4 regions of the Sinanaerobacter sp. ZZT-01 genome follow, and region 2 is predicted to be linked to each of the others. Evidence: riboswitches for the same ligand, from Rfam matches in the RefSeq annotation. Region 2 holds a riboswitch; each other region holds the start of a gene.
What was found. Region 2 has a riboswitch for cyclic di-GMP ahead of flgC (flagellar basal body rod protein FlgC). Riboswitches for the same ligand answer to the same signal wherever they lie in the genome.
Positions count from the first base shown of each region.

Region 1 (7,440 bases), 970 kb from region 2:
AAGATTTGAACATCGGAGCTTTGACCTTAACCGATATTGTAGGTGAAATAAAAAAACCGGCAAGAGATCCGCGTGAAGGGATGCCGCCTGTTGTGTTCCGAAATGATGTGTTAAGTATAGATGACTTGAAAATCGACATGGAAATGACAGGGACGGTACGTAATGTCGTTGATTTTGGCGCATTTGTGGACATTGGGATTAAGAACGACGGCCTGGTTCACATTTCTCAGATGAGCAATAAATTTATTAAGCATCCTATGGATGTGGTTGGAGTCGGCGATACGGTGAAAGTGAAAATTTTAGGTATTGACCATGAGAAACAAAAGGTCTCGCTGACAATGAAATGGTAGAAAGAAAAGAGAAGAATCGATGAAGAAAAAAACAACAGTACTTTTTGATTTTGATGGTACGATTATGGATACAAACGATATCATCATAAAGTCATGGCAGCATACGTTTCAAACTTTAGAAGGGAGAGAGCGATCTTTAGAGGAAATATTAGAAACCTTTGGAGAACCACTTCGTATTACGATGGAGCGCGTTCTTCCGGATTTTGATACGGAAAAAGCGATAGAGATTTATCGCAGCTACCAGTTTGAGCATTATCGGGAACTGATAGAATTATTTCCTGGAATGAAAGAATTAATCGAAGGATTGAAGCAGAAAGGATATAAGTTAGGTGTTGTTACCTCACGATTAAGAAATTCCACTGAAATCGGATTGAAAAAATATGGTTTGATTGGATACTTTGATACCATTGTGACAGCAGATGACACAAATAAGCACAAGCCAGACCCGGAACCCATAAGGATTGCATTAGAAAAATTGAATTCTGAACCACAGGAAACTATAATGATCGGAGACAGCATGTTTGACGTTCTTTGTGCACAAAATGCAGGCGTAGAAGCTGTTTTAGTCAGCTGGGCTATGGCGACGGATGCACAGAGCAAACTTCAGGATGTGAAACCGGAACATGTGATTGAAAAAGCGGAAGAGTTATGGACCATTTTAAGATAGATAGGTTTGTATCATAAAAGTTATATGATATAAACATTTGTTACCCTTCATAAAATTGAGGATTGCTTTAATTATTTATAGGAGTCATTTCAGTTTATAGAATCCGTAAGAAGAAGGAGGAGTTGAATAGAATTGAAAGGAAAACAAGTGATTCTTTATTTTATTTGCGCGAATGCAGCAATCTGTCTGCTGAGTTTTATAGTGAACTTGGCATTCAGCTTAGGTGATGTGCATAAGGCTTTATATGGAATTATCCCAGACTACATATACATTTGGGGCTTTGCCGCTATCATACAATTCTTAAAAAGATTTTTTAAAAATGAGAAGGAAAACTCAGAGAGTTAGACACATTCATACTCAGCTCTGCTTCTTTAAGAGGTATGAGAAATTATGGTTCGAATTAAAAAAATACCTTGCGTGAATATGAGGTCTGCACAAGGTATTTTTTAATTCAGTTAAAGAAGTTCTTCAATTTCTTTTTCGAGCTGTTCTGGTTTATAAGCCGGGGAGTAGCGGGCTTTTACATTTCCACTTTTGTCGATCAGGAATTTACCGAAATTCCACTTAATATCTCCGCTTTTTTCAAGTGGTTTCAGATCTTTGACTTTGTTCTCAAAAGCTTTTGTTTCTTCATCACCGAGATCTTCAGGTGCTTGCTCTTTCAGCCAGACAAATAGTGGATCGGCATCCTTGCCATTGACATCTAATTTAGAAAAACGTGGGAATGTGGTGTTGTAGTTGATTGTGCAAAATTCTTCGATTTGTTCATCGCTTCCCGGGGCTTGCTCCAAGAATTGGTTACAAGGGAAATCAAGAATTTCTAAGCCTTCTGCATGGAATTTCTGGTATAGTTTCTCGATTGCTTCGTACTGAGGTGTTAGCCCGCATTTGGTTGCAGTATTAATAATCAGCAGAACCTTTCCTTTGTATTGAGATAGTGATACCATATCTCCTTGATTGTTCTTAACAGTAAAATCATATACATTCATAATATTTTCTCCTTTTCTATTTCTAATTTATTTAAATGCATTAAACTGCATTTTTTTCATCAAACTTGAAATGCTGGATTAAGTCCTTCAGAATAGAAGCCTGAGCGGACATTTCTTCGCTTAACGCAGCACTTTCTTCCGCAGTGGCACTATTTAGCTGAATGACCTCAGAAACCTGCGTGAGTCGGGTATTGACTTCAATAACAGCTTGCTCCTGCTCAATTGCGGCGTCTGCAATATGCTGAATCACTTCGGAAGATTTCTCAGAGCTTGAGATGATACTGTTTAAGGAATCGGCAGTTTCAGAAACAATTTCAGTTCCATTGGAAATGGCTGACATGGAATGCTCAATGAGTTCCGATGTATTTTTTGCACTTTCTGCGGATTTACCTGCGAGGTTGCGTACTTCATCCGCAACAACGGCAAATCCTTTTCCTGCTTCACCGGCACGTGCTGCTTCCACTGCGGCGTTTAGAGCGAGGATGTTTGTTTGAAATGCAATATCATCAATGTTCTTAATTATTTTTCCGATTTCACTGGAAGCGTAACTGATCTTATCCATAGCTTCAATCATTTTTTGCATTTGCTGTTTTCCTTGAGCAGAAGATATGCTGGCTTCTTCTGCAATATTCTTTGCTTCTTCCGCATCCTTTGACGTTTGTTGAATGTTGCGTGTCATGTCATTAACAAAGGAAGAGAGCTCTTGTATAGCAGAAGTTTGTTCTGTCGCACCTTGTGCCAAAGTTTGAGAGCCTGCTGATACTTGAACTGAGCCGCGAGAAACTTCATCGGATGAAGTATTAATCTGTGCCAATGTTTCGGAAATATTGATAGAAAATTTGTGTATGGAATCATTGATTCCAGATAGATCCCCTTGATAATTTGCTGCTGATTCTAAGATGAAGTTCCCATCTGAGAAATGTTTCATCGTAGTGTCAATGTCATAAAGGATATCGCTCAGGTTGTCAATGGTTTGTTTTGTTGCAATGGACAAGGTCTCCAGTTCATCTCCGGTATTTATTTCAGGGACCGAAGAATGCAGGTCCCCCTGACTGAGCAGGCTCAGACGCTGTGTGATACTTTTCAATCGGTCTGTTATCTTGCCGGCAATTACGGTTAATATGAACGTTCCCAGTGCACCCATAATGATACTGAATGCAATCATTTCGATCAGGGAAATGCGTTTCGCAGTCTGATATTGGCTGATTGTTTTTTCGATGTCTTCATAGTAGTTTCCGGTGCTGATATACCAACCGTAAGGCTCATATTTTTCTGTAAATGCACGCTTTTTAAAACTGCCTTCTCGGTTCGGTTTTGTAAAATAAAATTCCGTGTAATTTCCACCTTCATTTCCCGCCTGAATCAAACTTTGAATATAAAAATTTCCTTCAAGGTCTTTTGCGTCATATCGCTGCTGCCCTTCGTATTCAGGATTCATATGTACCACGCAGTCACCGTTTTCTAAGTCAGCCCAGAAATAACCTTCCCCGCCATTGTATCGAGTGTCACGGACAATTCGCTTGGCTGCTTCCATTTCTTCATCATGTGTAATTTCACCGTCCAAGTACCTTTGGTGATTCACATCTAATACGCTGATTAGATTTTCGATACTGGTTTTTATGACAGAATCAAACTTTTGCTGTTCCGCAGTTATTGCTGAATTATGGGCTTTTGTCAGTTCGATAAATGAAATGAGTCCTTGAATAAAGACGGCTGTAAAAATAAGAAAACTGAAAATAAGTACAAGCTTTGCTTTGATGGTTGTGTTCTTGATCATTAGTGTATTCTCCTCTATTCCATTTTTGAGATACGGTGGGTTGCATCACTGACTCCGTACATATTAAGATGCCCACATACAATATGCACTTCATAATCCCCTTATTCTCAATAGCTGTTCTGCTATTAGAAAGTTTACCCATTTTTCCAAAGCATAAACGAAAAAAGTTGCTTAAAAAATCTGAATTGGTGTTGAATTAGTTGTTATTAATGCAAGATCAACAGCAATAGCAGCTTTTCAGAACTTGAAGAATGGCCTCTACACGGTGGTCACTTATGGAATAAAAGATGCTCTGACCTATTTTTTTTGAGCTGAGAATGCCGTGTGCTTTTAGTACCGAAAGATGCTGAGAAAGTGCTGATTGCGTAATGTGCGCCACTTGATTTCCGATTTCACTGACACTGAGAGAGCTCTCCATGAGGATGCATAAAATCATAAGGCGGTTTTCATTAGCTAGAACTTTAAGAAGCTCTGTTACACGGGTCAAGTTCTCCTCTGCCATTAATACATCACGCTTAGTCTTCACATTACTGTCTGTTTCATTCATCTTTTGTTCCTCTCTTTCTATAAAATTTATATATGGGACTGTGAATCATTCAGTACCCTTAGTCGCTTTATGTCTCAGCTGGCAAATACCTTGTGTCATAGTTCCCATAGGGCAATAAACGCACCAAGAGCGTGGTTTATATAATGCCATAGTGATTAAGCCCAGCAGAGCAGATGTCAGCATCAAACTGTAAAAACCAAAAGAAAATTGTGCAACCCAAGGAGAAACAATTGAAACGTCAGTCCATTCCCAAGGAAGCTTAAATGTCCAAAATAGAGTAACGACCTCTTTCAATCCACGTGCTTCGGAAAATACCAGATAGGTTGAGAAGAGCATATTTCCAAACATAGTCAGAAAGAAAAGCAAAAAACCATATCGGAACCATTTTGAGCGAATCCACGACGGAATGGATCGGTGAGCGGACAAGTGAAGCTGATTGCCTAAGAGTGCAAAGAGCTGGCCACGGCCGCAGTAGTGATTACAATAATGTTTATTCCCTCCAATCAGCGCAAATAAGAGCGGCAGGATAAAACAGAGGATGCCAATCCATGCAAAGAGAATATTGAAAAATCCCAAGATCAGATAGATGGTTGTTACGATCCAGAGGTAATCATACCAATGTTTTTGTTGTCTCATTTATATCTCCTTTCTATCAACAATATGTATTACGGACGCAGGACAAGCTTTTTGACATTTGCCGCAGCCCACACATTTTGAATCATCTATGACTGCCAGACTTCCTTTAAAAATAGAAATTGCGTGAAGCGGGCAGACCTTTAAGCAGCTTCCGCACGCTACACATTCATTTGAAATTGAAGCTATTTTTTTTGCCATAATAAATCTCCTTATTAGAATATTAGTATATACTAATATATTAATATTTATAAAAAATGTCAATCATTTTTACAAGATTGACAAAATTTTTTTTCTGGAAAGAAGATAGGGAATTATTTAATTTGACCTTATTCATTAAGAAGTTTCTTAAAGAATAAAGCTTTATTTTATGAATCAGTACACGAATTGGGAAACATGGCACAATGGTTTCGTTTATAATAGTAGGCGGATAAAAATAAGGTCAGAAATTCAGCAACAGGAACGGCAATCCAAATCCCCGCTTCTCCAATCATTTTCGGAAGCATGATAATGGCAGCGGATGCAAATATGAGGCAGCGAAAAAGTGAAAGAATACCTGCAATGCGGCCATTACCAATAGAAGTAAAGAGGGTGGATATAAAAATATTGATTCCGGTAAATAAAAAACACCACGAAAAAAGAAACATACCATTTTTTGCGACTTGAATGACAGCAGTATCTTCTGTAAATATCTTTATCATGAATTCTCTTCCGGTGAGAGAGAGAAGAAAGATGACAATAGACATCCAAGCTAAGCTGATATAGGAGTGACGGAGAACCAACCGCGTGCGCCAGTCATTTTTTGCTCCGTAGCTGTAGCTGATAATCGGCGATGCACCGACGGAAACGCCCATGTAAATTGCAACGAGAAAATAATAAATAAACATGAGGATGGAAACGGCAGCAATACCGATTTCTCCTTGGTATTTTAAGATGCTGATATTGAAAAGAAACGTAATGATTCCTGTTGAAAGCTCTATCAGCATTTGTGAGCTTCCGTTGATACAGGAGCGTACGAAAAATATACCATCTGCAAGTGGTTTGGTCAGACGGAGGTTAGACCGTTTACTTAGGAAGTAAACAATGCCGATTGCTTCGGATAAAAGGATGGATAAAAAAGTACCTAAGGCGGCTCCCAAAATACCTAGATCCATTGGAGCTATAAACAGGTAGTCAAAAACAATATTAAAAAAAAGACCCGAAGTCGACATAAAAAAAGCAAGAGAGGGATTTCCGTCAATACGAGCAAAATGTTCGAGAAATAGTTTAAACATCATCGGAATGGTCATAAGTGCCGTTAAGAATCCATAAATTCGAGTGTAAGGCATTAGGATATCTGTGGAACCCAAAAGCTTTAAAATTGGATTTAAAAAAAACAAACAGAAAAAAGTAAGGATAAGACCGATGGCAAACAAGGCTAAAAGGGTAAAGCTGAATAAAGAATCTGCCTCTTTTTTCTTTTGTTCCCCAAGCTTAATTGCAATTAATGCGCCGGCTCCGGAGGCCAGCATAAGAGCAATTCCGTAAAAAACACAAGTAAGAGGGACAATGATATTGATTGCTGCTAGTGCATTTGCGCCGACAAAACGGGAGACAAAAAAACCGTCTACCGTCGTGTAAAAAGATAAGGTGATCATACTGATAATAGAAGGGAATAAAAACCGCAGGAACTGCGGATAGCTTTGTCGTTCATTAAATGCAGCTGATTCCATAAGAGGACCTCCGTTCTAGCTTAAAATAAAGGATAATCATAGTGTGATTTTCTATAATATAAGAATAAACCCTGTAGTAGCTATAGAGTCAAGTAAAAATGGAGGCATTGGCATGAAAATAGAGGTACACATATCTTGTATTTCATTAAAAAAATGAAAAAGAAAAGTGCGTCAAGCTGTGGCACAGCTTGACTTTAGCTAAATTATCATTTAAACTATTTAAATGTTTTTTTATAGCGTTATCTATGGATAAACTCTGATAAATTATTGTTTTAAAATTATATTAAAAATGGAGGATTTCAGCTAGTAAAAAGGTGCTGAATGGAATGCTAAAGAGGTGAATAGTCGTTGCAAAAATATATTTATATAGGTTGTGGAGGGTTTGCAGGTGCAATCATTAGGTATTCAATAAAGCAGATACAAATACAGAATTATTATGAACGAATCCCGTTAGACACCTTATTTATCAATATCAGCGGAGCTTTTCTGCTGGCATTTATTCTAACCGCTGCATCAAAAGCATGGAAAATCAATGCAAACATGCAAATGGGAATAACGGTCGGTTTCTTAGGTGCGTATACTACATTTTCAACATTCTGTAAAGAAACGGTGCTTCTTATACAGAGCGGGGATTACTTTGCAGCATTTTTTTATGTGATAATCTCTGTTGCATTAGGATTTGGAGCTGCTTGTCTTGGGATGAAATTTGCCCATAAAATCAAAACGGCAGCGTCCTAGGCAGGAAGAGAAAACAGGGGATTGAGA
Region 1 covers NZ_CP141728.1:1,027,759-1,035,198, reverse strand. The annotation lists gene U5921_RS05170 (Tex family protein) at 1-350, shown strand, start outside; gene ppaX (pyrophosphatase PpaX) at 370-1,017, shown strand; gene U5921_RS05160 (hypothetical protein) at 1,150-1,362, shown strand; gene U5921_RS05155 (glutathione peroxidase) at 1,473-2,006, opposite strand; gene U5921_RS05150 (methyl-accepting chemotaxis protein) at 2,047-3,783, opposite strand; cyclic di-GMP riboswitch class II at 3,810-3,893, opposite strand; gene U5921_RS05145 (ArsR/SmtB family transcription factor) at 4,001-4,330, opposite strand; gene U5921_RS05140 (4Fe-4S binding protein) at 4,376-4,966, opposite strand; gene U5921_RS05135 (ATP-binding protein) at 4,967-5,164, opposite strand; gene U5921_RS05130 (MATE family efflux transporter) at 5,332-6,675, opposite strand; gene crcB (fluoride efflux transporter CrcB) at 7,024-7,413, shown strand.
Region 1: linked by a shared signal. The riboswitch ahead of U5921_RS05150 (methyl-accepting chemotaxis protein) and the one ahead of flgC (flagellar basal body rod protein FlgC) in region 2 are both predicted to bind cyclic di-GMP.

Region 2 (7,440 bases):
ATTGCTGCGATCCATATGGTTCATAACGTCTGCGATATAATCTACGCCGCCAATCTGTGCAAAATCGGTAGATAAAACAGAAGCAAATTTTTTCTCCATTACACTTTCTACCAACTTAATGTTATCTGGAGAGGTGCTATCCATATTAGCGATACACTCAACCACTTTTAACCGTTTTCTTTTCGGAAGTTCCGCAATGACATCTGCTGCCTGATCGGCTCTTGCATAAGATAAAATCAGTGCAATCGTCTGCGGTCGCTCATGCTGAATAATCGCAATCAAGTTTTTACTATCGGTTTTACGAATAAATTCAAAAGAGCGAACTTTTAAGGTCTTTGTAACACGTTCTAGCAAAAAATTTGCTGTTTGCGAGCCAAATGCTTTTTCAAGTATGGTTCTCGCATATTCCAGTCCCCCATCCGTTATTACTTTTTGTGTTAAACATAATTTATAAAAATCATCTAAGGCACTTTCCGTCTGTTCAGAGGATAAGTTACGAAGTCTTGCAACTTCAACGGTCAGCATTTCCAATTCATCCTCACTCAAGTGCTTATAAATTTTTGATGCCTTTTCTGCTCCTAAAGCAATGATTACGGCAGCTGCCTTCTGCCCCGGCGTCAACTCAGTCGGCATTTCCATCGCCTCCCTTTAGCCAAGTTTTGATAAGCTGTGCTGATATTTCCGGGTTCTTATCCGCAAATTCCCGAATCTCACCTTTTAATTCCTGCTCTCTCGATTGTTTCAATTCATCCAGCTTAATCAATTCATCTATATCATTATTTTCATTAGTTCCTTCTTCCAAAGCAACTCCTTCTGCTTCTTTTTTCGCTTTAATCCGCCTTAGAATAAAGAATGCAATCAGTCCTGCAATCAAAAGGAATACTAGAATTCCAATTGCAATCGGCACAACCTTGCTTTTTCCCAACGTGCTGAGCAAGCCACTTGCAGGCACAGTATCCTCTGTAACGCTTGCTCTAAAGACAGCGACCTTTTCATCTGCCATCTCCGTGTCGATTCCTGCAGTCGTAGCAACTAACCGTTTAATCTCTGCCAATTCCGTTTTGCTTAGCTGCTTTGTATTGATAACAACTGCTACGGTTAAATCTGATACAACTCCAGAATCGCTTTGAATCTGCTCCTTTACCTTGCTTACCAAATAGTCAAAAGACTTGTTGTCCTTGTAATAAATCTCATTTCCGTCAGTTGTGATATTCGGATAAACCGGAACCTGTGCATTGCTGTCCGTTCCAACAACACCGGCAGATGCCGTACCTTCTCCGATGATTTCAACGTCGTTATCCTCTTTTGAAATAATCCCCTTTTGATCATCTGTACTTGGCAGATAAGTGATGATTTCTTTTATTTTTTTATCTACGTCCATCGTGCATTTTGCCGTTACACGAACCGAGTCCTCATCGAAAATAAGGGTTAAATTATGCAGAACTTTGTTCTGTATCGTATTTTCCATATCCCGTTCTAAAGCTAATTTCAGTTTGGAAGAACCTGTTTGCGAAAGATCGTACATAGAAGTCAGATCTCTTCCCGTGCTATCCGTAATAAGAACTTGCTCCGGCTGCATGTCCGGAATACTTCTTGCAACTAATCTTTGAATGCCTTGTACCTGTTCACTATCTAAAGTATCACCTTTTGTTATAATCACTACGCTCGCACTCGGCTCTACTTTTTCTTTTTCCAAAACATATTTTTGATCCTGACCGACCGCAATTGTTACTACTGCATCACTTACACCGTCAAATAAACGAATTGTAGATGCCAAACGGTCTTGGAGTTCATAAATTTTATATGTATTTTTTTCAAAATCCGTTGCCATCATATCCACGTTTGATGAAAATGTGTTATAGGTCAACCCGCTCTTCGGATACCCTTCCATAACCAGCTTCGCTCTTAATTCATCTACTTGCTTTTTAGGTACAGAAACATTACCATTTTTATCATATTTTGCAGTGACATCTAATTCCTGTAAAGCCGTTACAATCTCCGACGCTTCCTGCTGATTCACTCCGGTAAACATCGTGTCATATGGCTTTGAATTCAACAATATCGTACAGATTATTGCGAACACAAAAATCGCAACAGCACTTCCTATGATAATATAACGGTTTCTATTGCTCAATTTACTATTAATCTCTTTTATCTGTTCTATTATTTTATCAAATTTATCACGCAAAAGCCATTCCTCATTCGTTCTTCTAATTTTTATAAGTTAATGCGCATCAACTCCGAATAGGCATCCAGCGCTTTATTTCGCATCTCTACTAACAGCCTTCCGGAAAGGTAGGCTTTTGTAGAATTAATCCCTAAGGTATGCAGGTCATCCACATCCCCCAACGCCAAAGCTTCGGTGTCTCTAGCTACTTGATCTTCTGTTTCTCTTACATTATTAATTGCATTTTCAAAAATTGATTTAAATGGGGTGCCGCCAGACACCGCTTCTTTCTCTGTTTCCAGTTCTGGCATTTTCCCCATTCCATTTAGCGGTTGCATCGGTGTAATAAACATTTTTCTCCTCCATTCGCTTTTTCGTATCACATTTCATCTATTACTATAGCGAATGTTTATTTACCAACCTCTAAGGCTTTTGATGCCATTAACTTAACGGCATTGATTGCCGTGACATTCGCTTCGTAAGAACGTGAAGCGCTCATTGCGTCTATTGTTTCTTGTAAAATATTTACATTTGGTAAATTTACATAACCTCTCTCATCTGCATCCGGATGTGTTGGATCGTAAACGGTTTTAAAAGGTGACTCATCTTCAATAATCTCGCTCACACGCACACCACCCACACCATTTCCTGATGCCGGCTGCTTTCCCAGTGCTCGGTTCATCAAAGATTTAAAATCCCCTTTTTCAATTGCTTCAAACGCTACCGTCTTTCTTCTATAAGGACCTCCTGATTCTGTTCTTGTCGTATCTCGATTCGTCAAGTTTTCTGAAATGATGCTCAACCGCAGTCGCTGAGCAGTCAAAGCAGAACCATTAATATTCAAAGTATTCAAAAATGCCAAATCATCCACCATCCTTCTACAATAAATCATAAAATTTACCAATATTTCTACAAAAATGACTTTTTGTTAATTATTTATTAATATTATTTTACATTTTTCGCTACTTTATTACAATAGGCATTCCTACATTTCCTATTGTCAATATTTAATAAATAATTTTTAATGAAACAAAAAAAAGCTCCAATCCTTACCAAATTGCAACCCATACTTTGATAAAAATTTTCTTTCGGAAACTGGCTGTCATAAGCGTATGCTCTTAGACCCTATAGCTTTGCGTCACTGCTTTTCAACAGTTTTGCCTTTGTCGAGAAATTCTTGACAAATATTTTATTTGTAAAATAATATATCATATTCGATCTATTTTGTCAATATATTCTAAATTATTACAAATTAAATGGGATTTTTCCAAAATTAATTTCTATTCTATGTAAAATTTGTTAATTCTATGTAAAAACAATCGTTCTGTCTTTTCCCAGTGCTTTTGCTTGATATAATGCATTATCTGCACGGTCGAACAAATCATCAGGACTGTCCCTTAAAAAATTCGATTGGGCAACACCGACGCTAAAAGTAACATTCTCATTATTCATCGAAGAAAAAGATAATCTTGAAAACTCTTTGCGAAAATAATCAATTTTTTCTGCTGCCGTTTCTTTCGTTGTCTCTCGAAATAAAATTGCAAACTCCTCACCTCCATAACGTGATGTAAATTCATTCTCCTCTGAAAAAAAGATACGAAGCATTTTAGATAGGCTTGTTAAGACCTCATTTCCGGTAGAGTGTCCATACGTATCGTTAATCTTTTTAAAATCATCCAAATCCATAATAGCAAGTGTTGTCGCTTTTCCCTTAGGTGTATCCTCATTTAATACTGTTTCAATATATGAAAAAAATGTATTTTGATTATAAAGACCGGTAAGAGGATCCTGCTTAACCTGTTCTCGCAGGCTCTCTTGCAGCCGATGACCGGATTTTAAATAAATCAAATTTTCTTTATTGTAGGAAATCAAAACTTGGCAGATCAGATAGGCTGCAAGCAAAACAGCATAAAATGCAGTTAAATTAATAAAAAAAAGTTCCAATGCCCCTCCTATATGAATAAAGGAACGCAGCCAGTTAACAGAAGAAAAAAACATACTGCTGAAAAAGACGATTCTCGTCTTTTTCGATTCACCAAATAATATTGTCACCATAATCGGTATGACATAGATTGCATACACAATAAATACGGTATCGTGAAAATAGGTGATGACAAAACACATTACGATTCCAGTAAATAAAACCGCATCATTCTTTTGATCCGTAGTCCTATTTTTCGAATGTTGAAAGACAGATGAGAAAAAAACAGATACAAGATTAATGAATGAGGGAGTAAAAACATACTGCCTTAAATATTGGAATTCATTAACACTTTCGCTAAAAGCATATCGCATTTTTAAAACAGAAAAAACAGATAACTCGGTAAGAAACTCAATCAACACAATACCCCAAAAAAGGTTTGAGATCTGCATCCTTCTTCTCTCCAGAGTGTAATTCCACCTGTTATTCCGCTCCATCATTCATGTCTCCTATTTCGGTCAAACTTCCAAGCTTTTGACTAAGAATGTCGATTTGCAGCATTGCCTGTAGTAACTCGCTGTACGAAATCTGCTCTAACGAATCCATTTCTATTGCATCACCTGTTTTAAATGATATTCTGCTTGATGTCCTGCTTGCCGCCACGTTTTCTCCCATATAGCCGATTACTTTATTTATATAATTTTGTGTTTCCTTAAATGGGGGAACGCCGCCATATTTTTTAACATTTCCACTTCCGGCATTGTATGAAGCTAAAGTCAAATTGATATCTCCACTATACTGTTTTAACTTCTGCGCCAAGTAATTTGCCCCGCCGAAAATATTTTGTTCCGGGTCGAAAGCATCCTTTACTCCAAGTGCCGCAGCAGTCTCCGGCATTAACTGCATTACGCCTTGTGCACCGCATCTTGAAATTGCTTGTGTATTAAAATTGGATTCCGCCTTTGCTACCGCTTTTAAAAGATTCAGCGGAACTTGATATTCTTCAGCCGCACGTTCAAAGATAGAGTCTAAATCAATTTCTTTACCATCTGATGCTCCCATTTCTTTCTCTAAGAAATTTTGAAAATTGGAAGGCACTTTTTTATCCCGCTCTTTTGCTCTGACTGCTGCTGTATCATTTATACTTGCAAAATTAATTACCTTACTCATACACTTCTCCTGATTCTTACTTTAACTTTTTCTATCTTACCGTTTTTGAGATATAAGAGCAACTAATTTTATTCATTTTATAACACAATTCTACAATATAAAGCAAAATACTACATGAACAAATAAGCTTATTATTATTTCTTTTACAAGAATTCCTTAATCTAATTATAGAAAAAGCCCATATTTTTTTATTCTGAGCTTTCTCTAATGATTTAACTGAGACGACTTTTAAAATCTTCATATCCAAACGTCTTAATGACTTTTATATCTTCTGCTTCTCTTAATGCAATAGATGGAAGATTCATGCCATTGAATGTATTATTCTTAACCATGGAATAAATCGCCATATCACAAAAACAGAGTTGATCGCCAATTTGCAATGGTTGATCAAAGGAATAGTCCCCGATGAAATCTCCAGCTAAGCAGGTAGGTGCTCCTAAGCGGTACGTATATTTTTTCTCTCCCGGTTTACCCGCTCCAATTACTTCCGGACGATATGGCATCTCTAAAACATCCGGCATGTGACAAGCTGCCGATGTATCAACGATGGCAATCTCCATACCATTGTCAATTACATCCAATACCGTTGTTACTAAATACCCTGCATTCAGTGCGACTGCTTCACCGGGCTCCAAATAAACAGTCACACCATACCGTTCTTTCATACGATGAATCAATTGAACCAGCGTCTCAATATCATAATCCGAACGAGTAATATGATGTCCCCCACCGAAATTCAACCATTTCATTTTAGGGAGTATCTCTCCAAATTGTTTTTCAACTGCATCAATTGTTACTTTTAATGCATCTGAATTTTGTTCACATAATGTATGAAAATGAAGGCCACTTATACCCTCTGATTGATCTGAATGAAAATTCTTTTTTGTGATCCCCATTCTGGAATAAGGAGAACAGGGATCATAAATTGCATGTCCTTCCTGCGTCGAGCATTCCGGGTTTATTCGAAGGCCGCACTCTTTTTTTAATTCCATCGCTTTCCGCTTATATTTCTCCCATTGAGAAAAAGAATTGAATATAATATGATCACAGATATTAAAAATCTCATCGATCTCTTCTTCTCTATAAGCTACTGAAAAAATATGATTTTCCAAACCCATATAGTCTGCTCCAAGCTTTGCTTCAAAAAGTCCGCTTGCTGTTGTTCCGCTAAGATACTTTCCGATCAGCGGATACACGGAAAACATGGAAAAGCATTTTTGTGCAAGTAAAATGCGGCAATCCGTTTCATCCATAACTTGTTTTAATATCTTTAAATTTTTCACCAGTCGTTCTTCATCAATTAAATAAAAAGGAGTAGCTATATTAAAATGTTTCATCATGATTCGCTCTTCCCTAATCCACTAATACCGGATTAAACTCTTCTTCCCATGGAAGTCCCCATTGATTTAGCGCATCCATAAATGGATCGGGATCGAATTGCTCAATGTTAAAGACACCGTTTCCTTTCCATGTGCCGTTCATAATAAGCATCGCACCAATCATAGCCGGAACACCGGTGGTATAGCTGACTGCTTGTGAACCAACCTCTTTATAGCATTCCTGGTGGTCACAGATATTGTATAGATAGTAGGTTTTATCCTTTCCATCTTTCTTCCCTTTAAAAATACAGCCGATATTCGTTTTACCTACCGTTCTTGGTCCAAGACTGGATGGGTCCGGAAGCACAGCTTTTAAGAACTGAAGCGGCACAATCTGCTTTCCTTCAAACTCAATTGGTTCGATCGAAGTCATTCCAACATTTTCAAGGCACTTCAAGTGAGTAAGATAACTTTGTCCAAAGGTCATAAAGAAACGAATTCTATGAATACCCTTAATATTGAGAGCTAATGATTCCAATTCTTCATGATGCAACAAATACATGTCTTTTTTCCCTACGCCTTTAAAGTTATATTCTCTTTTGATCTCCATCGGCTCTGTTTCAATCCATTTGCCATCTTCCCAATAGCTTCCATTGGCGGATACTTCACGAATATTAATCTCAGGATTAAAGTTTGTTGCAAACGGATACCCATGATCGCCGCCATTGCAATCTAAAATATCGATTTCATTGATTTCATCAAAATGATGTTTCATTGCATATGCAGAAAATACACTGGTTACTCCCGGATCAAATCCACTACCGAGAAGAGCTGTAATCCCCGCTTCTTTGAATCGTTCCTGG
Region 2 covers NZ_CP141728.1:61,855-69,294, forward strand. The annotation lists partial or broken gene fliG (flagellar motor switch protein FliG) at 1-633, opposite strand, end outside; gene fliF (flagellar basal-body MS-ring/collar protein FliF) at 623-2,188, opposite strand; gene fliE (flagellar hook-basal body complex protein FliE) at 2,218-2,520, opposite strand; gene flgC (flagellar basal body rod protein FlgC) at 2,577-3,029, opposite strand; cyclic di-GMP riboswitch class I at 3,255-3,339, opposite strand; gene U5921_RS00360 (GGDEF domain-containing protein) at 3,473-4,540, opposite strand; gene U5921_RS00365 (lytic transglycosylase domain-containing protein) at 4,572-5,258, opposite strand; gene nspC (carboxynorspermidine decarboxylase) at 5,471-6,598, opposite strand; gene U5921_RS00375 (saccharopine dehydrogenase family protein) at 6,612-7,440, opposite strand, start outside.

Region 3 (7,440 bases), 440 kb from region 2:
GGGCGGCAACAGCAACGACCTGCCGGTTAAGCGGGCCTCATAGGAATTTCACCTCTCCCAGGATCTCTGCGAGCCGTCCCCATTGCGATGTCTGTGGCTGGGCGGAAGTAGCGTTAGCACTGTCCATTTCATTGCGATACAGCTCACCACAAGCTGTTTTATGACCGGGCGTTCTCGCTCGTCACCTTCGATGCCATCGGTTCGACGGACGGATAAGGCGGTATATATACCACCTTATCCAATCCGCAGGCAGTTTTGGCGCGCCCGTCAAGGTCGCTGCCGCTTTTCACACGGCTGGACAGATCATGTATTGATGCTGCCGGATATGAAATTTTCAAGGAGCAAAAGGGAAAATAGAAAAACCCCCTCACTTACTTCCACGCCCAGTAAGGGGGTTTAGAACCAAAAACTTTTAAATTTTCATTATTTTTTTAATCTTGTCCAGAATTTTATGTTTTCGCTTGTTAACTCCTTTCTGCGAAATCCCAATTTGCTTCGCATAGGCTTCTTCGCTTTTTCCATTGAAAAACAGTTCTGTGATCAGTTCCTGTTCTTCTGGCGTGAGTAGTTTCAGGCTGGATAACATTTTTTCAATCAATACGGCCTTGATGGCGGCATCCTCCACGCTTTCTTCCTCTGATGCAAACTGTCGATTTTCATCAGTCAAACGCTCATAGGAATCCTCTCTGCTGGGAATCCATGTGGCAGATAGCCGAGTATAATCTATCTGATAGCGCTCCACTTTCAGATCGTACTGTTGGTATTCCATCTTACGGTCGCTTTTTTCAAGCACTTCAATGATCGATTCACTTACATCCGGATATTTTGCCCGGTAATTAATTCTCCTTTTATGTATAGCCATAGGCTTGTCCTCCATTTCATGATGTTTAAAATCAATGAATGAAGAACAAGCGGCGGGGAGCGGCAGTGTGGTTTTATCTTACTTACATTTAAGGTATCAGTTCGGTATCTGATTTTTGGAAAATTCCGTCGTTGTATCTGTTTTCTTGTCGAAAGAAAAAAGTCAGTACGTTGCTGTAAGCAAAATACTGACTTTATAGGTTTCCGGATATGAAATTGTGTGAATATCGGGTGCTGTGTCCGGAAAGAGTTGTCATGAGTTTGACCTCCCGAAACAAAAGGGACATGGGGTCATACAGTGTCCTCCTTTATTATGGAGAGCGGCAAAAGCCCTGTATCCCGATACACCAATATTCCGTCAAAAGCCGATAAAATGAGCAAGAGCCTGCCCAATAAAGAGGGCAGGCTCCTGCGCGGTTTTTGGCAGCCAGGCTATCATAGTACTTGAAAGCACCTTAGACCCTGTGGCTTTGCGCCCCCATCTTTCAATGGGTTTGCCCTAAATTGTATTCAAGTTATTTTTATCTCAATGCTTTCCAATGAGGCCTTTCATCGTAAGTAGTTCAGCACATAAAACAGAGCCCCCAGCTGCACCACGTAAGGTGTTATGGGAAAGTCCAACGAATTTCCAGTCGTATATACTATCTGGGCGGATTCTTCCAACGCTTATTCCCATACCATTTTCGTAGTTTACATCTAAATTAATTTGCGGTCGATTCTCGTCATAGAGGTATTGAATAAACTGTTTTGGTGCGCTGGGCAAATTCATGAGTTGCGGCTCACCCTTGAATTCCAAGAGCTTATTAATTAATTGCTCCTTTGTTGGTTTATTGCGAAATTTAAGAAATACTGCAGCAGTATGTCCATACAAAACAGGAACGCGAATACACTGACAAGTAATTCTCGGCTCCCTTGCTGGCACAATTAATCCGTTTTCAATACCGCCCCATATCCGCAAAGGCTCTTGTTCGCTTTTTTCTTCTTCACCTGGGATAAACGGATTTATATTCTCAATCATTTCAGGCCACGTATTAAAATTTTTACCCGCCCCGGAAATTGCCTGATATGTCGTCACCACCGCTTCAAATGGTTCAAATTCTCTCCATGCTGTTAATACAGGGGTATAACTTTGAATAGAGCAATTTGGTTTTACAACAATAAATCCCCGCTGTGTGCCTAGTCGCTCTCTCTGTTTTATAATTAATTCACAATGATGCGGATTAACTTCCGGTAAAATCATCGGCACATCTGCCGTCCATCTATGAGCGCTGTTATTAGAAACAACAGGTGTTTCATGTTTTGCATATTCTTCTTCAATTACTTTAATTTCTTCCTTTGGCATACTAACAGCACTGAACACAAAATCCACCTGATTGGAAATACAATCTATATCATAAATATTATAGATATTCATAGATTTTAACCGCTCCGATAGAGGTGTGTCCATGCTCCAACGTCCTCTCAAAGCTTCCTGATACGTTTTTCCAGCAGATCGTTCACTGGCAGCTAGCGCAGAAATTTCAAACCATGGATGATTAGAAAGCAAAGATACAAATCTTTGTCCCACGGTACCAGTAGCACCTAATATACCAACTCGTATTTTATCAGCCATAATAGTTCCCTCCTATAAACGCATTAACACATTATTAATTTTTATGAAATGAAAATAGTTTATACAATTACATTTATAATAAATTCTAATAATTCTATTTAAGTCCTCTTTTGATGCATATGGCGGTTGCCATTTCCCGTACTTTGGAATAATTGCTATTACAGGATTCTATAATAGAGGACTTATATTTTTTATCAAAATAATTATTCATATAGTTTAGTACGTTTACTTGCCACTTCCATAACTCATCTGGAGTAAGGTAAAAAAATTTGGGTTGAATTTTCTCTTTGTAGGTTTTCTCATCCATTTTTAAAATGTTTTCTGCAGTTAAAATGTCTGACAGCGCTTCTAATTGAGGAAAATTCTCTTTTCCTATCCATTTTCCACGATTCATCGGGCATACATCTTGACAAACATCGCAGCCGTAAATCCACTCCCCAAATTGTGTGGCTAAAGACTCTTTTAAAAGATCTCTTCCTCCAAAGGTCGTTAAAAAAGAAACACATTTCAATGGATTCATCATATACGCTCCGCACAGCGATTCGGTAGGACAAGCCTTAATACAGCGGTCACAGTTATTGGGGCAAGGTGAAAGTTTCTGCTCTTCAACCAGTTTCATTTCATAGTCAGTCAAAAATGCTTCGATACTAATATACGAGCCAGATTCGGTGTAGAAAAAATTATTTCTCCTGATAATACCAAGTCCGGCCTGCATAGCTGCCCAGCGCAGCCCAACTAAACCGAACTTTCGGTTGGTGGAAGTTCTCATTCCAAGATTTCTTATATATTGCTCCAATTCCACACTATTTTGATATTCTTTTGTATTTTCATCAATGCGGGTATCTAATAAATACTTTTTTGCAATATTCCCACTCATTGATTCTGGAACATGATATTTCGAATATGGTACCGTCAAGACCACAACAGATTTAGCCCAAGGAAACTCCTCTTTAAATTTTACAAGGCGCTGCTGCCCTTGATAGAAGGGCTGTGACTCCGGTATCTTTTGTGTTCGCTCATTTAATTTGTTTTCATATTCAGACATCATACCAACGGGAATAATGCCGCATTTTTCATAACCAAGCTTAAGAGCCTTTTGGCGTATTAACTGTGCTATCTCCATCCTAGATTCATACCTTCCTTGACCGCTGTCTCACCCATTAAACAAATCGATGGTATCTTCGAAGCATTACCTCATTTGCTATAACGCAATGTCTCCTGTTTTTATAAAAATAATGAAATGGCACAATATACTAACAATAAGGCCATAATTGCATTGATAGCTTTTCGATATTTGTTAAATAAGTTTTCAAAAACCGCACCAAAAACAGCCCAGCAAAGACAGCCAGAGGTGCCAATCACTGCAAGCAGTAATGCAAACATCCCAATTGTAGCTATATCGTGGTAATGTGGCAAAACGTATGAAGACATTGCAGTAATTCCATACAGAATGATTTTTATATTAACAAATTGGAGGAGCATTCCCGATAAAAAAGAATTAGCATGTGTTATGCCGTTACTTTTATGTGGCTTGTCCCTCCATACTGTCCACGCTAAATAAAGAATGTAAGCCGCTCCTATATAAATCATTGCCGGCTTAATGGAAGGAATATACTCGTACAACAACGTAGAAAAGGCAGCACAGGCTGACATTACTATAACGAACCCAGAAAAAATTCCACCAAAAAACGGAATAGAGCGTTTGAATCCGTCGCGCCCAGCATTTGTCATAGACATAATGTTATTGGGGCCAGGCGTATAGGCTGTTAAAAATGTGTAAGAAAAAAAAGCTGAAAAATTCATAATATGTACCCTCCAAAGGTGAAATTTACTGTATGTATACAGCATTTCAAGACATTTAAATTCATAAATACGCTATTGCATTTATGTCCTCATAGTGCTATGATAACATTTAAATAAAGTTCATTCAAATTGAAATATTCGAATTTAGAGTTCAGTATTTTTGAATAATTAGTGAGGTGATGATTTTGGATTTCAAATATCTTAATACATTTAAGACAATTGTGGAGGAAGGTAGCTTCATAAAAGCAGCAGCAAAACTTAATTATACGCAGTCTACTATTACGTTTCAGATGGGACAGATGGAGCAAGAATTATCAACAAAACTTTTTGAAAAAATCGGTCGCCGTATGGTATTGACGAAAGCTGGAAAGCAGCTTTTACCATATGTAGATGATGTTCTTACATCTATCAATAGAATGCGTTACTTTGAAAATGACTTAGCAGAATGTCAAGGCGATTTACATATAGGAATTGCAGAAACACAGTTATGTTATAAAATGCCGTCAATTCTCAAGGAATTTCATCAGCAAGCTCCTAGTGCACGTCTATTCCTTCGCTCCATGAACTGCTATGACATTCGCGACGAGCTTATAAATGGAACTCTTGATATAGGGGTATTTTATGAAGACGTAGGTGGGTATGGTTCTAATTTAATAACCCAGCCAATGGGAATATTTCCAGTCATATTAGTTGCTTCTCCTGAAACAAAGGAAATCTATCCGGATTTTATCACTCCTGACCAACAAATTCCTGTATCTTTCATCATCAATGAACCTAATTGTATTTTTAGGCAGATTTTTGAACGGTACATATGTGAAAAATCTATTCTTCTTGACCACACAATTGAATTATGGAGTATTCCTACAATTAAAAATTTAGTTAAGAGCACTGTAGGCATATCCTTTCTCCCCAGATTTTCCGTTCAAGAAGAACTTGACAGCGGTGAATTGGTGGAAATCCCAACAGATTTATCCGGTGCACAAATCTCTGCTGTATGCGGTTATCATAAGAACAAATGGATTAGTCCACTTATGCAAGCATTTATAGATTTATGCATTACAAAATAGCCATTAAATAATTTATTAACACCCCTACTCTTGCTGTTGATATGACTAGCTATTCCTGCTTAATTATTACAGAATTGAAATATGATGAACTGATCGTTACCTGTAGATAAATCCATTACTGAGAAAAACAACAAATATATCAACCTAAGATAGAATGAAAAATTAACTGACAAGGATTTTATTTGCAATAAACATTAAAAACAAATTGTAGCAATATTTAGCTAAGTTTTTAAGTCAAAGCTTCGATAAAAATATTACGATGGAAATCCTTATTAGAAAAAACATAAAGGAGATTAAGATATGAAACAGTATATGCTCACAATACCCGCAGGTAAACGACTGATTGCTAAGGCTGTCGTGTCGTTACCGCAAATCAAGGATGCACTGGAGAACCACACGATTGTCATCATTTCAGGGAGTACCAACGGGTACATTGCAGAAGAGCTTCTGTCTGGAATTGGACAAGCGGGAGATTTTTCAAAAGCGTCGTTTATGCGAGGCATTAACTTGGGCCCTGATAAAAAAGCGACAGCTGGAAATTACTCCGAATCCGATATTGTTATTGAAAAAGGAATTTGGCAAAAAGGGAAGACAATTTTTGATGTCGCTTCGTTCTTAGGGCAGCATGACATCATTTTAAAAGGTGCCAATGCTGTAGATCCTGAGAGAAAACTGGCAGGTATTCAAATTGGTAATCCTGCCCTTGGTACCAGCGCAGCAATACTGCCCGCTGTTGTCGGAAGGCGCACAGAACTGGTTATTCCGGTAGGCTTGGAAAAACGGATATTCGGAAACATCGGGGAAATCGCTGCCAAATTAAATGATCCGACTTCCACTGGTTTACGGATGTTGCCAGTTAGCGGTACCATTATTACAGAATTAGAAGCGATCAAATTATTAACCGGCGTTTCTGCAGAACTCATTGCAGCGGGAGGAATTAAAGGTGCCGAGGGCTGCTGCTGGATTGGTATATCCGGAACTGAGGAGCAAGTAGATGTCGCGGGAGATATTCTTCGTGCCATAGCAAATGAACCACCTTTTGCTGAATAGCCAAATGGCGTTATCCTCTTCTGTTTTTATTCCACCCAGGCTTTCTAGCTACGCCGAACAAATCTGCAGACTTTTGCTGCTGCAACTGCCTTGCGGTAAAATATTAAAATCATAAATCTACGGAGGTTGTTATGACAGTTTAAATTGTAAAAGAATATTTTTTAATCTTGGTATAAGTGACCGAATCAAAGAATTCAGTGATTCTTGCGCCACAGTCGAGGAAGCGGCACAAACCATTGGCGTTGCACCTTCAAGAATAGCAAAAACCCTGACTCTGCGCAAAGAAGATTGGTGTATGATGTTGGTTATGGCAGGCAATGCGGGGATTGGGCAGCGTATCTACCTTCGCTATTCCTGATGCTGTTTCTGTTTATATTGATATCTCAGTCAGGCAATATGATACTTTGTTTCCGGCTTGCGCAAGCCCATGTCATGTCATTGAGCTATCTCCGGATGAGATATTTCAATACGGACATGCAATCGAATGAGTGCATGTATGCAAAGTTTTATAATGCCGTAACTACGTCTACCCGTTTCTGCTTCAGAAATTAACAAACTGAACTTTCAGAAAAACAAGCAATCACTCAAGCCACCTTCCTGCGATGTTCTTTATCCTGCATAGATGCAACGCTTCACTCAGCAATTATCCATATAACTCCTATGTTTTTTTCTGGAGTTTAGATCTTTTAGAGTGGGGGGCTTAACCTTCATGGTTCATCGTGACCCCTGCCACAGTCCACCCAAAAGGCAGACCTGCTCCTTGGCGGAACAGTCTGCCTTTTTCTTATTACTGCGTCTGGGCAATCAAAAAATAGAGATTGCTGCTCTTGCCACCATTTTCCCTCCACCGCTGTTCCTTGCGAAGATAACCTTGTATTTCCAAGTCGGTAAGGGCTCGTTTTACTGTGCTGCGGGATAAGTTCAGTTCCCTGGCAATGGTACCAATAGCCGGATAACATTTACCATCCCTATCAGCCCTGTCATGCAAATACATATAGACGGATTTTGCCCGATGCGGCAGCTCTGAGTTGTATACTGATGTAAAAT
Region 3 covers NZ_CP141728.1:499,333-506,772, forward strand. The annotation lists gene U5921_RS02400 (sigma-70 family RNA polymerase sigma factor) at 413-862, opposite strand; cyclic di-GMP riboswitch class I at 1,281-1,370, opposite strand; gene asd (aspartate-semialdehyde dehydrogenase) at 1,388-2,473, opposite strand; gene U5921_RS02410 (epoxyqueuosine reductase) at 2,568-3,596, opposite strand; gene U5921_RS02415 (LysE family transporter) at 3,698-4,276, opposite strand; gene U5921_RS02420 (LysR family transcriptional regulator) at 4,462-5,343, shown strand; gene U5921_RS02425 (hypothetical protein) at 5,644-6,393, shown strand; gene U5921_RS16180 (YbaK/EbsC family protein) at 6,578-6,751, shown strand; gene U5921_RS02435 (helix-turn-helix domain-containing protein) at 7,181-7,440, opposite strand, start outside.
Region 3: linked by a shared signal. The riboswitch ahead of U5921_RS02400 (sigma-70 family RNA polymerase sigma factor) and the one ahead of flgC (flagellar basal body rod protein FlgC) in region 2 are both predicted to bind cyclic di-GMP.

Region 4 (7,440 bases), 290 kb from region 2:
CCGCCAGTTGGTGGCTTTTGGGCTTAGATTTGACATCAAAGCTGTATCCGCTGATTATCCATCTGCCGCTGATTGTGATATTCTCTTTATACTATAAACGTCCGTGGCTCATCTCCGTTGTCAGCGTGCTTTCCGGTTATCTTTGCTGTCAAGCACCACGCTGGTTTGGTTTCCTTGCAGGAGCCGCTTTGGACAGCAGACTTGCAGACCATATTTTTTACATAGCATTCGTGTTTTTGGCCTATTATTTCTTGAAAAGATATGTGGCCGGATCTGTTCGGCAGTTGATGGAGAAGTCCACTAAATCTTGCTTATTTTTAGGCGGAGTCCCACTTTTCTACTATCTGTTTGACTATGTGACCGCCATCTACACCGATGTGCTTTACAGCGGCACCGAGTGGGCGGTACAGTTCATGCCCTCAACAATCTCTGTTTTCTATTTTGTGTTTGTGATCCTTTACTACGCTGAGACACAAAAACAGGCAAGCCTTCAAAGAGAAAAGGATATGTTGGATGCGCAGTTTAGATTGGCGCAGACAGAATTTGCTTCTCTGCGGCAGTTACAGCAGAACGCCGCATCCTATCGGCATGATATGCGCCATCATTTTGCGCTTTTACAGGGGTTGGCCTCCAAGGAACACATCGAGGGGATTAAAGAGTACCTACGAACTGCCCAGTCCGACATGGATGCCATCACGCCCACACGCTTTTGTGAAAACGAAACCGTCAACCTGATTTTGTCCGCTTTCGCCGCGAAAGCGAAACAAGCGGAAATCATGCTGACGGTGGATGCAAAACTGCCTGATTTGCTTCCCTTTAGCGATACTGAGCTTTGCTCGCTCTTGTCAAACGCTTTGGAAAATGCTATCCATGCCTGTGAACAGATACCTGACAGCAACAAACGCATCATCCGGCTGCGTATGTATTCCAAAAATAATAAGCTGTGCATTGATCTGCACAACAGCTATCACGTAGAGCCGATATTTCAACAAGGGCTTCCAATATCACAAGAGCAGGGGCATGGCTTTGGCACAAAAAGTATAGCTCATATCGTGGAAAAGCATGGCGGCGTATTTCAGTTTTCGGTTAAGGATGGGTGGTTTATTTTTCAGGCTACTGCATAGGAGATTGTTTTATCTATTAAGTCCTCACACTGTGCTTTTTGGCCATCGTTCATAGCAAAAGCTCTGCCTGATATCAAAGATATTTGTAAAATGCAGCAAGAACCTGCTCTCTATTTTGAGATCAGGCTCTTGTGATTTTTGTAGTTAGACTACCATAGCCTCCTAATGACCTTAACCCCTCGACTTTCTCCACGGTATCATAAGGACATTTTTAAACCGTGGTGAAGTGGGCAACATGTATCAACAGACAACAATTATTCGCTGTTTACCGTTTAGGTTACCCAATGTCAAAAAAACTTTGCAACTTTGCCGTAGCTGCTTTTATACTTTCATGTACAGAAGTAAAATGCACTCCTTCGCAGCTTGCAATTTGCCGATAGGATAGCCCTTGAAAGAAATGCAACAGGAACCGCCGCCGCTGAACTTCTGTTAATCCACCGCTGTCAAGAAGTTGTCTGGCGGATTCTATGGCCTTTTCAGTATCTTTTTTATGTATCAGCTCTACATCAAGAGAAGCCGTAGCAAGCGCCTCCGTATCCTCTAAGCCATTGATACTGACATTCAAACGGCTTGTCCGATTCTCATCTATCACCTGCTGATGATAGATTTCATCTGACAGGGCTTTCAGTTCCAGAAAGTCCTCTGCGGTTTTGCCGGGATTCTCCGAAAGGTAGTCCTCCAATGTAATTTCCACGATACGGTCGGCAAAGCGGTACACAATTCCCTCACTGAACTTATTCAGTGCATAATCACTATCTTTATAATTCTTCATATTCCTTTCCTCCGATCTGTTTTGCTAAAATGCGAAACAAATCGGAGGGAGGACCACGGCAGTGAAAAGCTGAAAAATGTCGTATCCGCAGGAACTTTGTCAAATACAAAAAGACAGCACTCTGCCTGTAAAAGCAAAATGCTGTCTTTTTGTATTTGCCTATATGAATTTGTCGTGCGCCGTCTTTATTTCCAACCCCGAAAAGGATGGAAGTTTGGAATGCTCATGTGGTTACCCCTTTCGCTATGGCGCATAGCGAAAAGGGATTGTACTTCAAATAATTCAGCTAAAACTGCTTATGACAAGAGCCTGCCCTTAGAATAGAGAGCAGGCTCTTTGCAGTTTTTTGCAGCCAGACTATCATAGCACAATGTGCGCCTTAGACCCTCGGCTTTGCGTCCCCATCTTTTGATGGGTTTGCCCTTAATTCAATTCTGTTTCTTAGAAATGTCGGTTACTTTGTTTTTCTCACTCCGTTTTTATCAATCTCATAGCCGTCGATTTTGGTGCTTCTGGCAAGGGAGCCGTCGGTATAGAAATAGTACCATTTGCCGTCAATCTCAAGCCACTTACCGGATATCATCAGACCGTCCTTAGTAAAGTAATAGGTCTTATTGTTTCCGTTTGCACCAAGATCCCAAAAGCCGACTAACATTGTCTTACCGGAATAAAAACGCCAGTTATCGCCATCCTTGACCCAGCCGGTTTTCAGCGTACCATCGGTGTTGAAAAAATACTTCACACCGTCGATGGTCTGTGTGCCGGTTAGAGCTTTGCCATCCTTGTAGTACAGGTACTGTCCGGCATCGTTTTGCGCCCAGCCCTGCGCTGTGGCAGGGTTGATGGTCAGCTTGATATAACGACCTAACATGGAGGAAACCTCGGCGCGGGTGGCATTTCCCTTTGGATTAAACTTATTGTCACTGCCGCCCATCATAATTCCTGCCTGCTGCATGGCTTTTACAGCGTCTCTGTAAGCACTTCCAATACCGGAAGCATCAGCGTAGTTGCTTGCTTCACGGGTGATTGGCAGCGTATAGCCGGTTGCCTTTGCATAGTTTGCAAAGATTACCGCAATTTCCTCACGGGTAATCGCCCTGTCTGGAGCAAACTGGCTGTTTCCGATGCCCTGAATGATGCCCTTGCTGTACGCCCACTCAATATACGGACGATAGGCGCTGTCTGCTTTTACATCTGTGAAGCTGTTCTTTGTATAGGCTTTTGTATCCACTCCTGCTAGTCTGCCAAGGGCTGTTACCAACATTCCCCGCGCCATAGCGGAATTTGGTGAAAATGTTGTTTCCGAATTTCCGGACATCAGCCCTCTGCCCACCACATAGTCAATGGATTCCTTTGCCCAATGGGTACTGGTATCTGTAAATTTTGCTGTCGGTGCAGTGTAGCCGATACCATACTGCGAGAAGTGGGTAGTTGTGAAAATAACACAGCCGCTGTTTACATCATAGGCAGAGCCTGCAATGCGGGTTGCATTACCCTTTGCGTCTACATAGACCGCATACAGACCACCGACTGCTTCATTCTTGCCCAGCGTATATGGAATAGATACTGTTGCAATTCCACCGCCAAAGCTGGATACTGTTTTTCCGCTTCCATAGCCTACCGTAATGTCATAGACCGGTCTTGTGCCGATCATCTTTTTGGCCGCATCAGAAAGGTTTGTCTTTGGTGCAATGGCAATACTGATATTACCACTGCTCTGCTTCTGGATTTCAGCCAGCGCCTTTTTATCAAAGCTAACCTGTACAAGGGAGCCGTTGATTTCAAGACTGCTGACTCCGGCTCTTACAAGGCTATCCAAAGAGCTGCGGGTAAGGGTTGCTGTCAAGGAAGCTGTGCCCTTTGGCATGGTTACGTTCAACTCAACAGAAATTCCATTTGCAGTTTTGCCTTGGCTAGTTGCATCGGACTGTGCCTTGGCAATGGCATCGGTTATCGCTTTATCCGGGATAGATGCACTTGCCACACCGTTCGTTCCTGCTGTTGCCGCGACAGGAGCCGTTGCTGTTACCGGCTGATTTGGCATCTTTTCCGGTGTTGTTGTAGTCGGTGCTCCGCTTCCGCCGGAAGAAGAACCACCACCGGAGGAACTGCCGCCGTCTCCGCTGCTGTTTTTGCTATAATTTGCCGTAACGGTAACTGCCTTATCCGGCATGGTGAAGGTTGTTGTACTTGCTGTGCTGTTTGCAAAGGTTACGCCATCGCTGCTGCTCCAGCCGGTGAAAGTATAGCCACCTCGGCTGTCCGCCGTAATGGTTACGGTCTGACCCTCGCTGTAGCTGCCGCTGCCGGTTCCGTTTGTCACAGTCACGGTATAGGTCGCATTGACTACGGTCAGCTTAGCATTTGTATAGGTGACTGCATAGCTATTGGCATTGGCAAGGGTTCCGCCGCTGATTGTGATGTCATATTCGCCCACCGTATTGGTATCCGTCGCTGTGGTGGATATGGTCGGACTGGTAAAGGTGTCACTGTCCACTAGACCAGTTACGGTATAGGTAAGCTCTGGTATTGCAGCACCCTTCACTACGTTCAGCTTGTCGTCCGCCTTGACGGTCAGAGTTTTCTTGCCAACAGTCAGAGATACCGATGCGGTTGCTTCATTGTAGGTACTGTCTGCCGCCTTGGTAGCGGTGATGGTCACGGTACCAGCCTTGTGAATCGTTGCTGTGGTACCGGCAATGCTGACGATAGTCGGGTCAGAGCTTTCAAAGGTCACAGCTCCGCCACCGTTTCCGCCTGTTGCAGAAAGGGTAAATGTTCCATCGCCATAGGTCTTTGTACCAATACTTCCTATATTAAGTGCCGCTTGATTCTGTTTATTGGTGTCAAAGCTAAGCTCTGTACTGGTAGCAGTGTTATAGTTTCCGCTACCGTTGTAAACAGCCTTGACCTTGTAGATCTGACTGGCAAGCCCAGTCCATGTGTAAGTTGCCTTGCCGCCTGTGATTGTGACAGCGGTCGCGCCTACAATATCTTCATCACTACCGCTTGTACTGTTCACAAATTTCACAGCACCAGTAGGGTTTTCGCCATCGCCTGCACCAGTCACGGTTGCGGTCAGTGTTGCTTTACGACTTCCCGCATCATCGGAAACAACTGCATTTACTGTCACAGCAGGAGTTGCCTTGCTGACGGTAATGGCAACCGTATGAGTGGTACCCGTAATAGCTTCATAGTTTGCAGTTGTATTGGCGTTCGGCGTAAAGGTAACCTCATAGCCGCTGTTTGAAACAGTCGGAACCGCATTGCCGTTTGTCCATGCAAAGGTTCCATACTGATTGCTGCCACCGCTTAAGGCACTTGCAGACAGCTTTTGTCCGTAAGTAATAATTGCTGCCGTAGGCCATGTAAGCGCTTCTGGCGTTGCCCGATTGACTGCAAGGTTAACCTTCTGTGTTAAGTCCACACCTGACCAGTCGTAGTTATCAATGTCATTTGGCGTAAACACCACATCATAGCCGCTGTTGGCAACAGTAGGAACGATGCTGCCATCCTTCCATGCCCATGTGCCGGTTTTAGAGCCACCGGTCAACCCAGAGTCGCTAAGGAGCTGCCCGTAGGTAATGCTTGCTGCCGTAGGCAATATGAACGCTTCCGGCGTTGCCCGATTGACTGCAAGGTTTACCTTCTGTGTTAAGTCCACACCTGACCAGTCATAGCTATCCGTATCATGCGGTGTAAATACCACATCATAACCGTTGTTGGCTACGGTGGGAACGATGTTTCCGTTCTTCCATGCCCATGTGCCCGTTTCGGAGCCACCGGTCAGTTTGGAGTCGCTGAGAGGCTGCCCGTAGGTAATGCCCGCAGCAGAAGGCCAAACAACATCGCTATTGCTAGCGGTAATTTTTTTGACGGTCAGATTAAAATTTTTGGTGGCGGAAATACCCACGTTATCTGTAGCCTTTATGGAAAAGGAATACGTTCCGGCTGGCGCAATGCTACCATCAATGGTCAGTTCCCCTGTAGCGGCATTTATAGCCACACCTGCCGGAATGGTTCCCTCTAAGCTATAAGTAATCGCTCCGGAACCGCTGGCGGTGAAGGTACATGTTTCGTTAGATTTTTTCACGACAATCAAGCTGGTATTGGAATCCGTAAATCTAACGGTTCGGACGGTCGTTGCCGCTTTTGCAGCTGAGTTGCTCCAGCCCTTGCTATTGTACGCCTGCACCGCAAAATCGTATGAAGTTCCGTTTGCAAGGTCACTAAAGGTGTGGGTGAGTCCGTTGCTTACCGCAGTCCAACTACTACCACCGTCTTTTGACACCCGATATCCTGTAATACCTACTCCCCCCGTATCCAAGGGTGCTGTCCAGTTCAGGAGAACATTTCCATCCTCATCCGGTATGGCGGTAAAGCTTTGAGGTTTTTCGGGAACGGCAGCTATATCAAAATACCCTGAAACAGCTTCACCATCGCCGGAAAGATTGCGTGCATATACCTGAAACGCTTGCTGTTGACCCCAGCTTATCACATGAAAATTGGGGTCCTTTTCTGTAAAGGTATAGCTGTTATTGTTTCCGGCAGATACAAACACCCCCATCGAGCCTATACATACCATGTATTCTGTAATTGTGCTGTCTCCCGGAAAATCAGGCGCCGCCCAGGTCAAAGTGATACGCTTCTTATCGTCATCATCTCTGAAGGTGGTGATAGCAAGGGTTTTCGGCCCACCGGGCTTGTGGCCGGGGATGGCCTCTATCGTTGCTTTAGCGCCTTTTTCATCCCCCGTAACTGCCCGTACTGCTAGTGCATAGCTATGACCGTTCTCCATCCCTGTGAACGTGTATGTCAAATTGCTGCCGGCACTTATCCAGGAACCGCCGTTGTCGTCGGAAACTTCATATCCAGTGATTCCATCGGCATTGCTAGTAGGAATCGACCATTGTAATGTAATTTCCTGATTGCCCACAGTTGTTTTAAGGCTTTGCGGCGCTGATGGCGCTAAACTAATCAAATGCGCAGGAAGCGTGCTACTCTGTTCCCCACCCACATTTTTAAGAACAGGCAGCTTTTTGGTCTCAAAAACCCATGCAGAATCATTTGAAAACAAAGTACTGAAGTAATTATCAGCTTGGATAGCTGATGTGCTTATTGCGGCTCCATCTTTTCTACTACTGCCCTGTGGAGTTATCAACATACCTTCAAAGGCAACCTCACCCTGAACATTCCCTTGAGAAATAAATCCTGCCACACGCCCGATGTTTTCTGAACCACTTACACTAATATTCAGCGCTGCAAGGTCTTTAACAGCATAGGTATCGGTAATGCTGCCTGCGGCACCTCCCGCTTTACTAGTTGCATTAATCGCTCCAGTCGCAAAACAATTCGTTACAGTTGAAGAAGAATACATGGAAATTGTGCCCACCACCCCGCCGATCTGTTGATACCCTTGAACCGAGCCGGTAGAATAACAATTTTTCACACTGCCTCGGGAGACATTGCCCACCACGCCTCCTTGAGATATGAAACCCCCTTGAAGGTCCACAGCGGCGTAACAATTACTTAGAGTCCCCATTT
Region 4 covers NZ_CP141728.1:355,298-362,737, forward strand. The annotation lists gene U5921_RS01765 (sensor histidine kinase) at 1-1,124, shown strand, start outside; gene U5921_RS01770 (RNA polymerase subunit sigma-24) at 1,402-1,896, opposite strand; cyclic di-GMP riboswitch class I at 2,241-2,328, opposite strand; gene U5921_RS01775 (S-layer homology domain-containing protein) at 2,351-7,440, opposite strand, start outside.
Region 4: linked by a shared signal. The riboswitch ahead of U5921_RS01770 (RNA polymerase subunit sigma-24) and the one ahead of flgC (flagellar basal body rod protein FlgC) in region 2 are both predicted to bind cyclic di-GMP.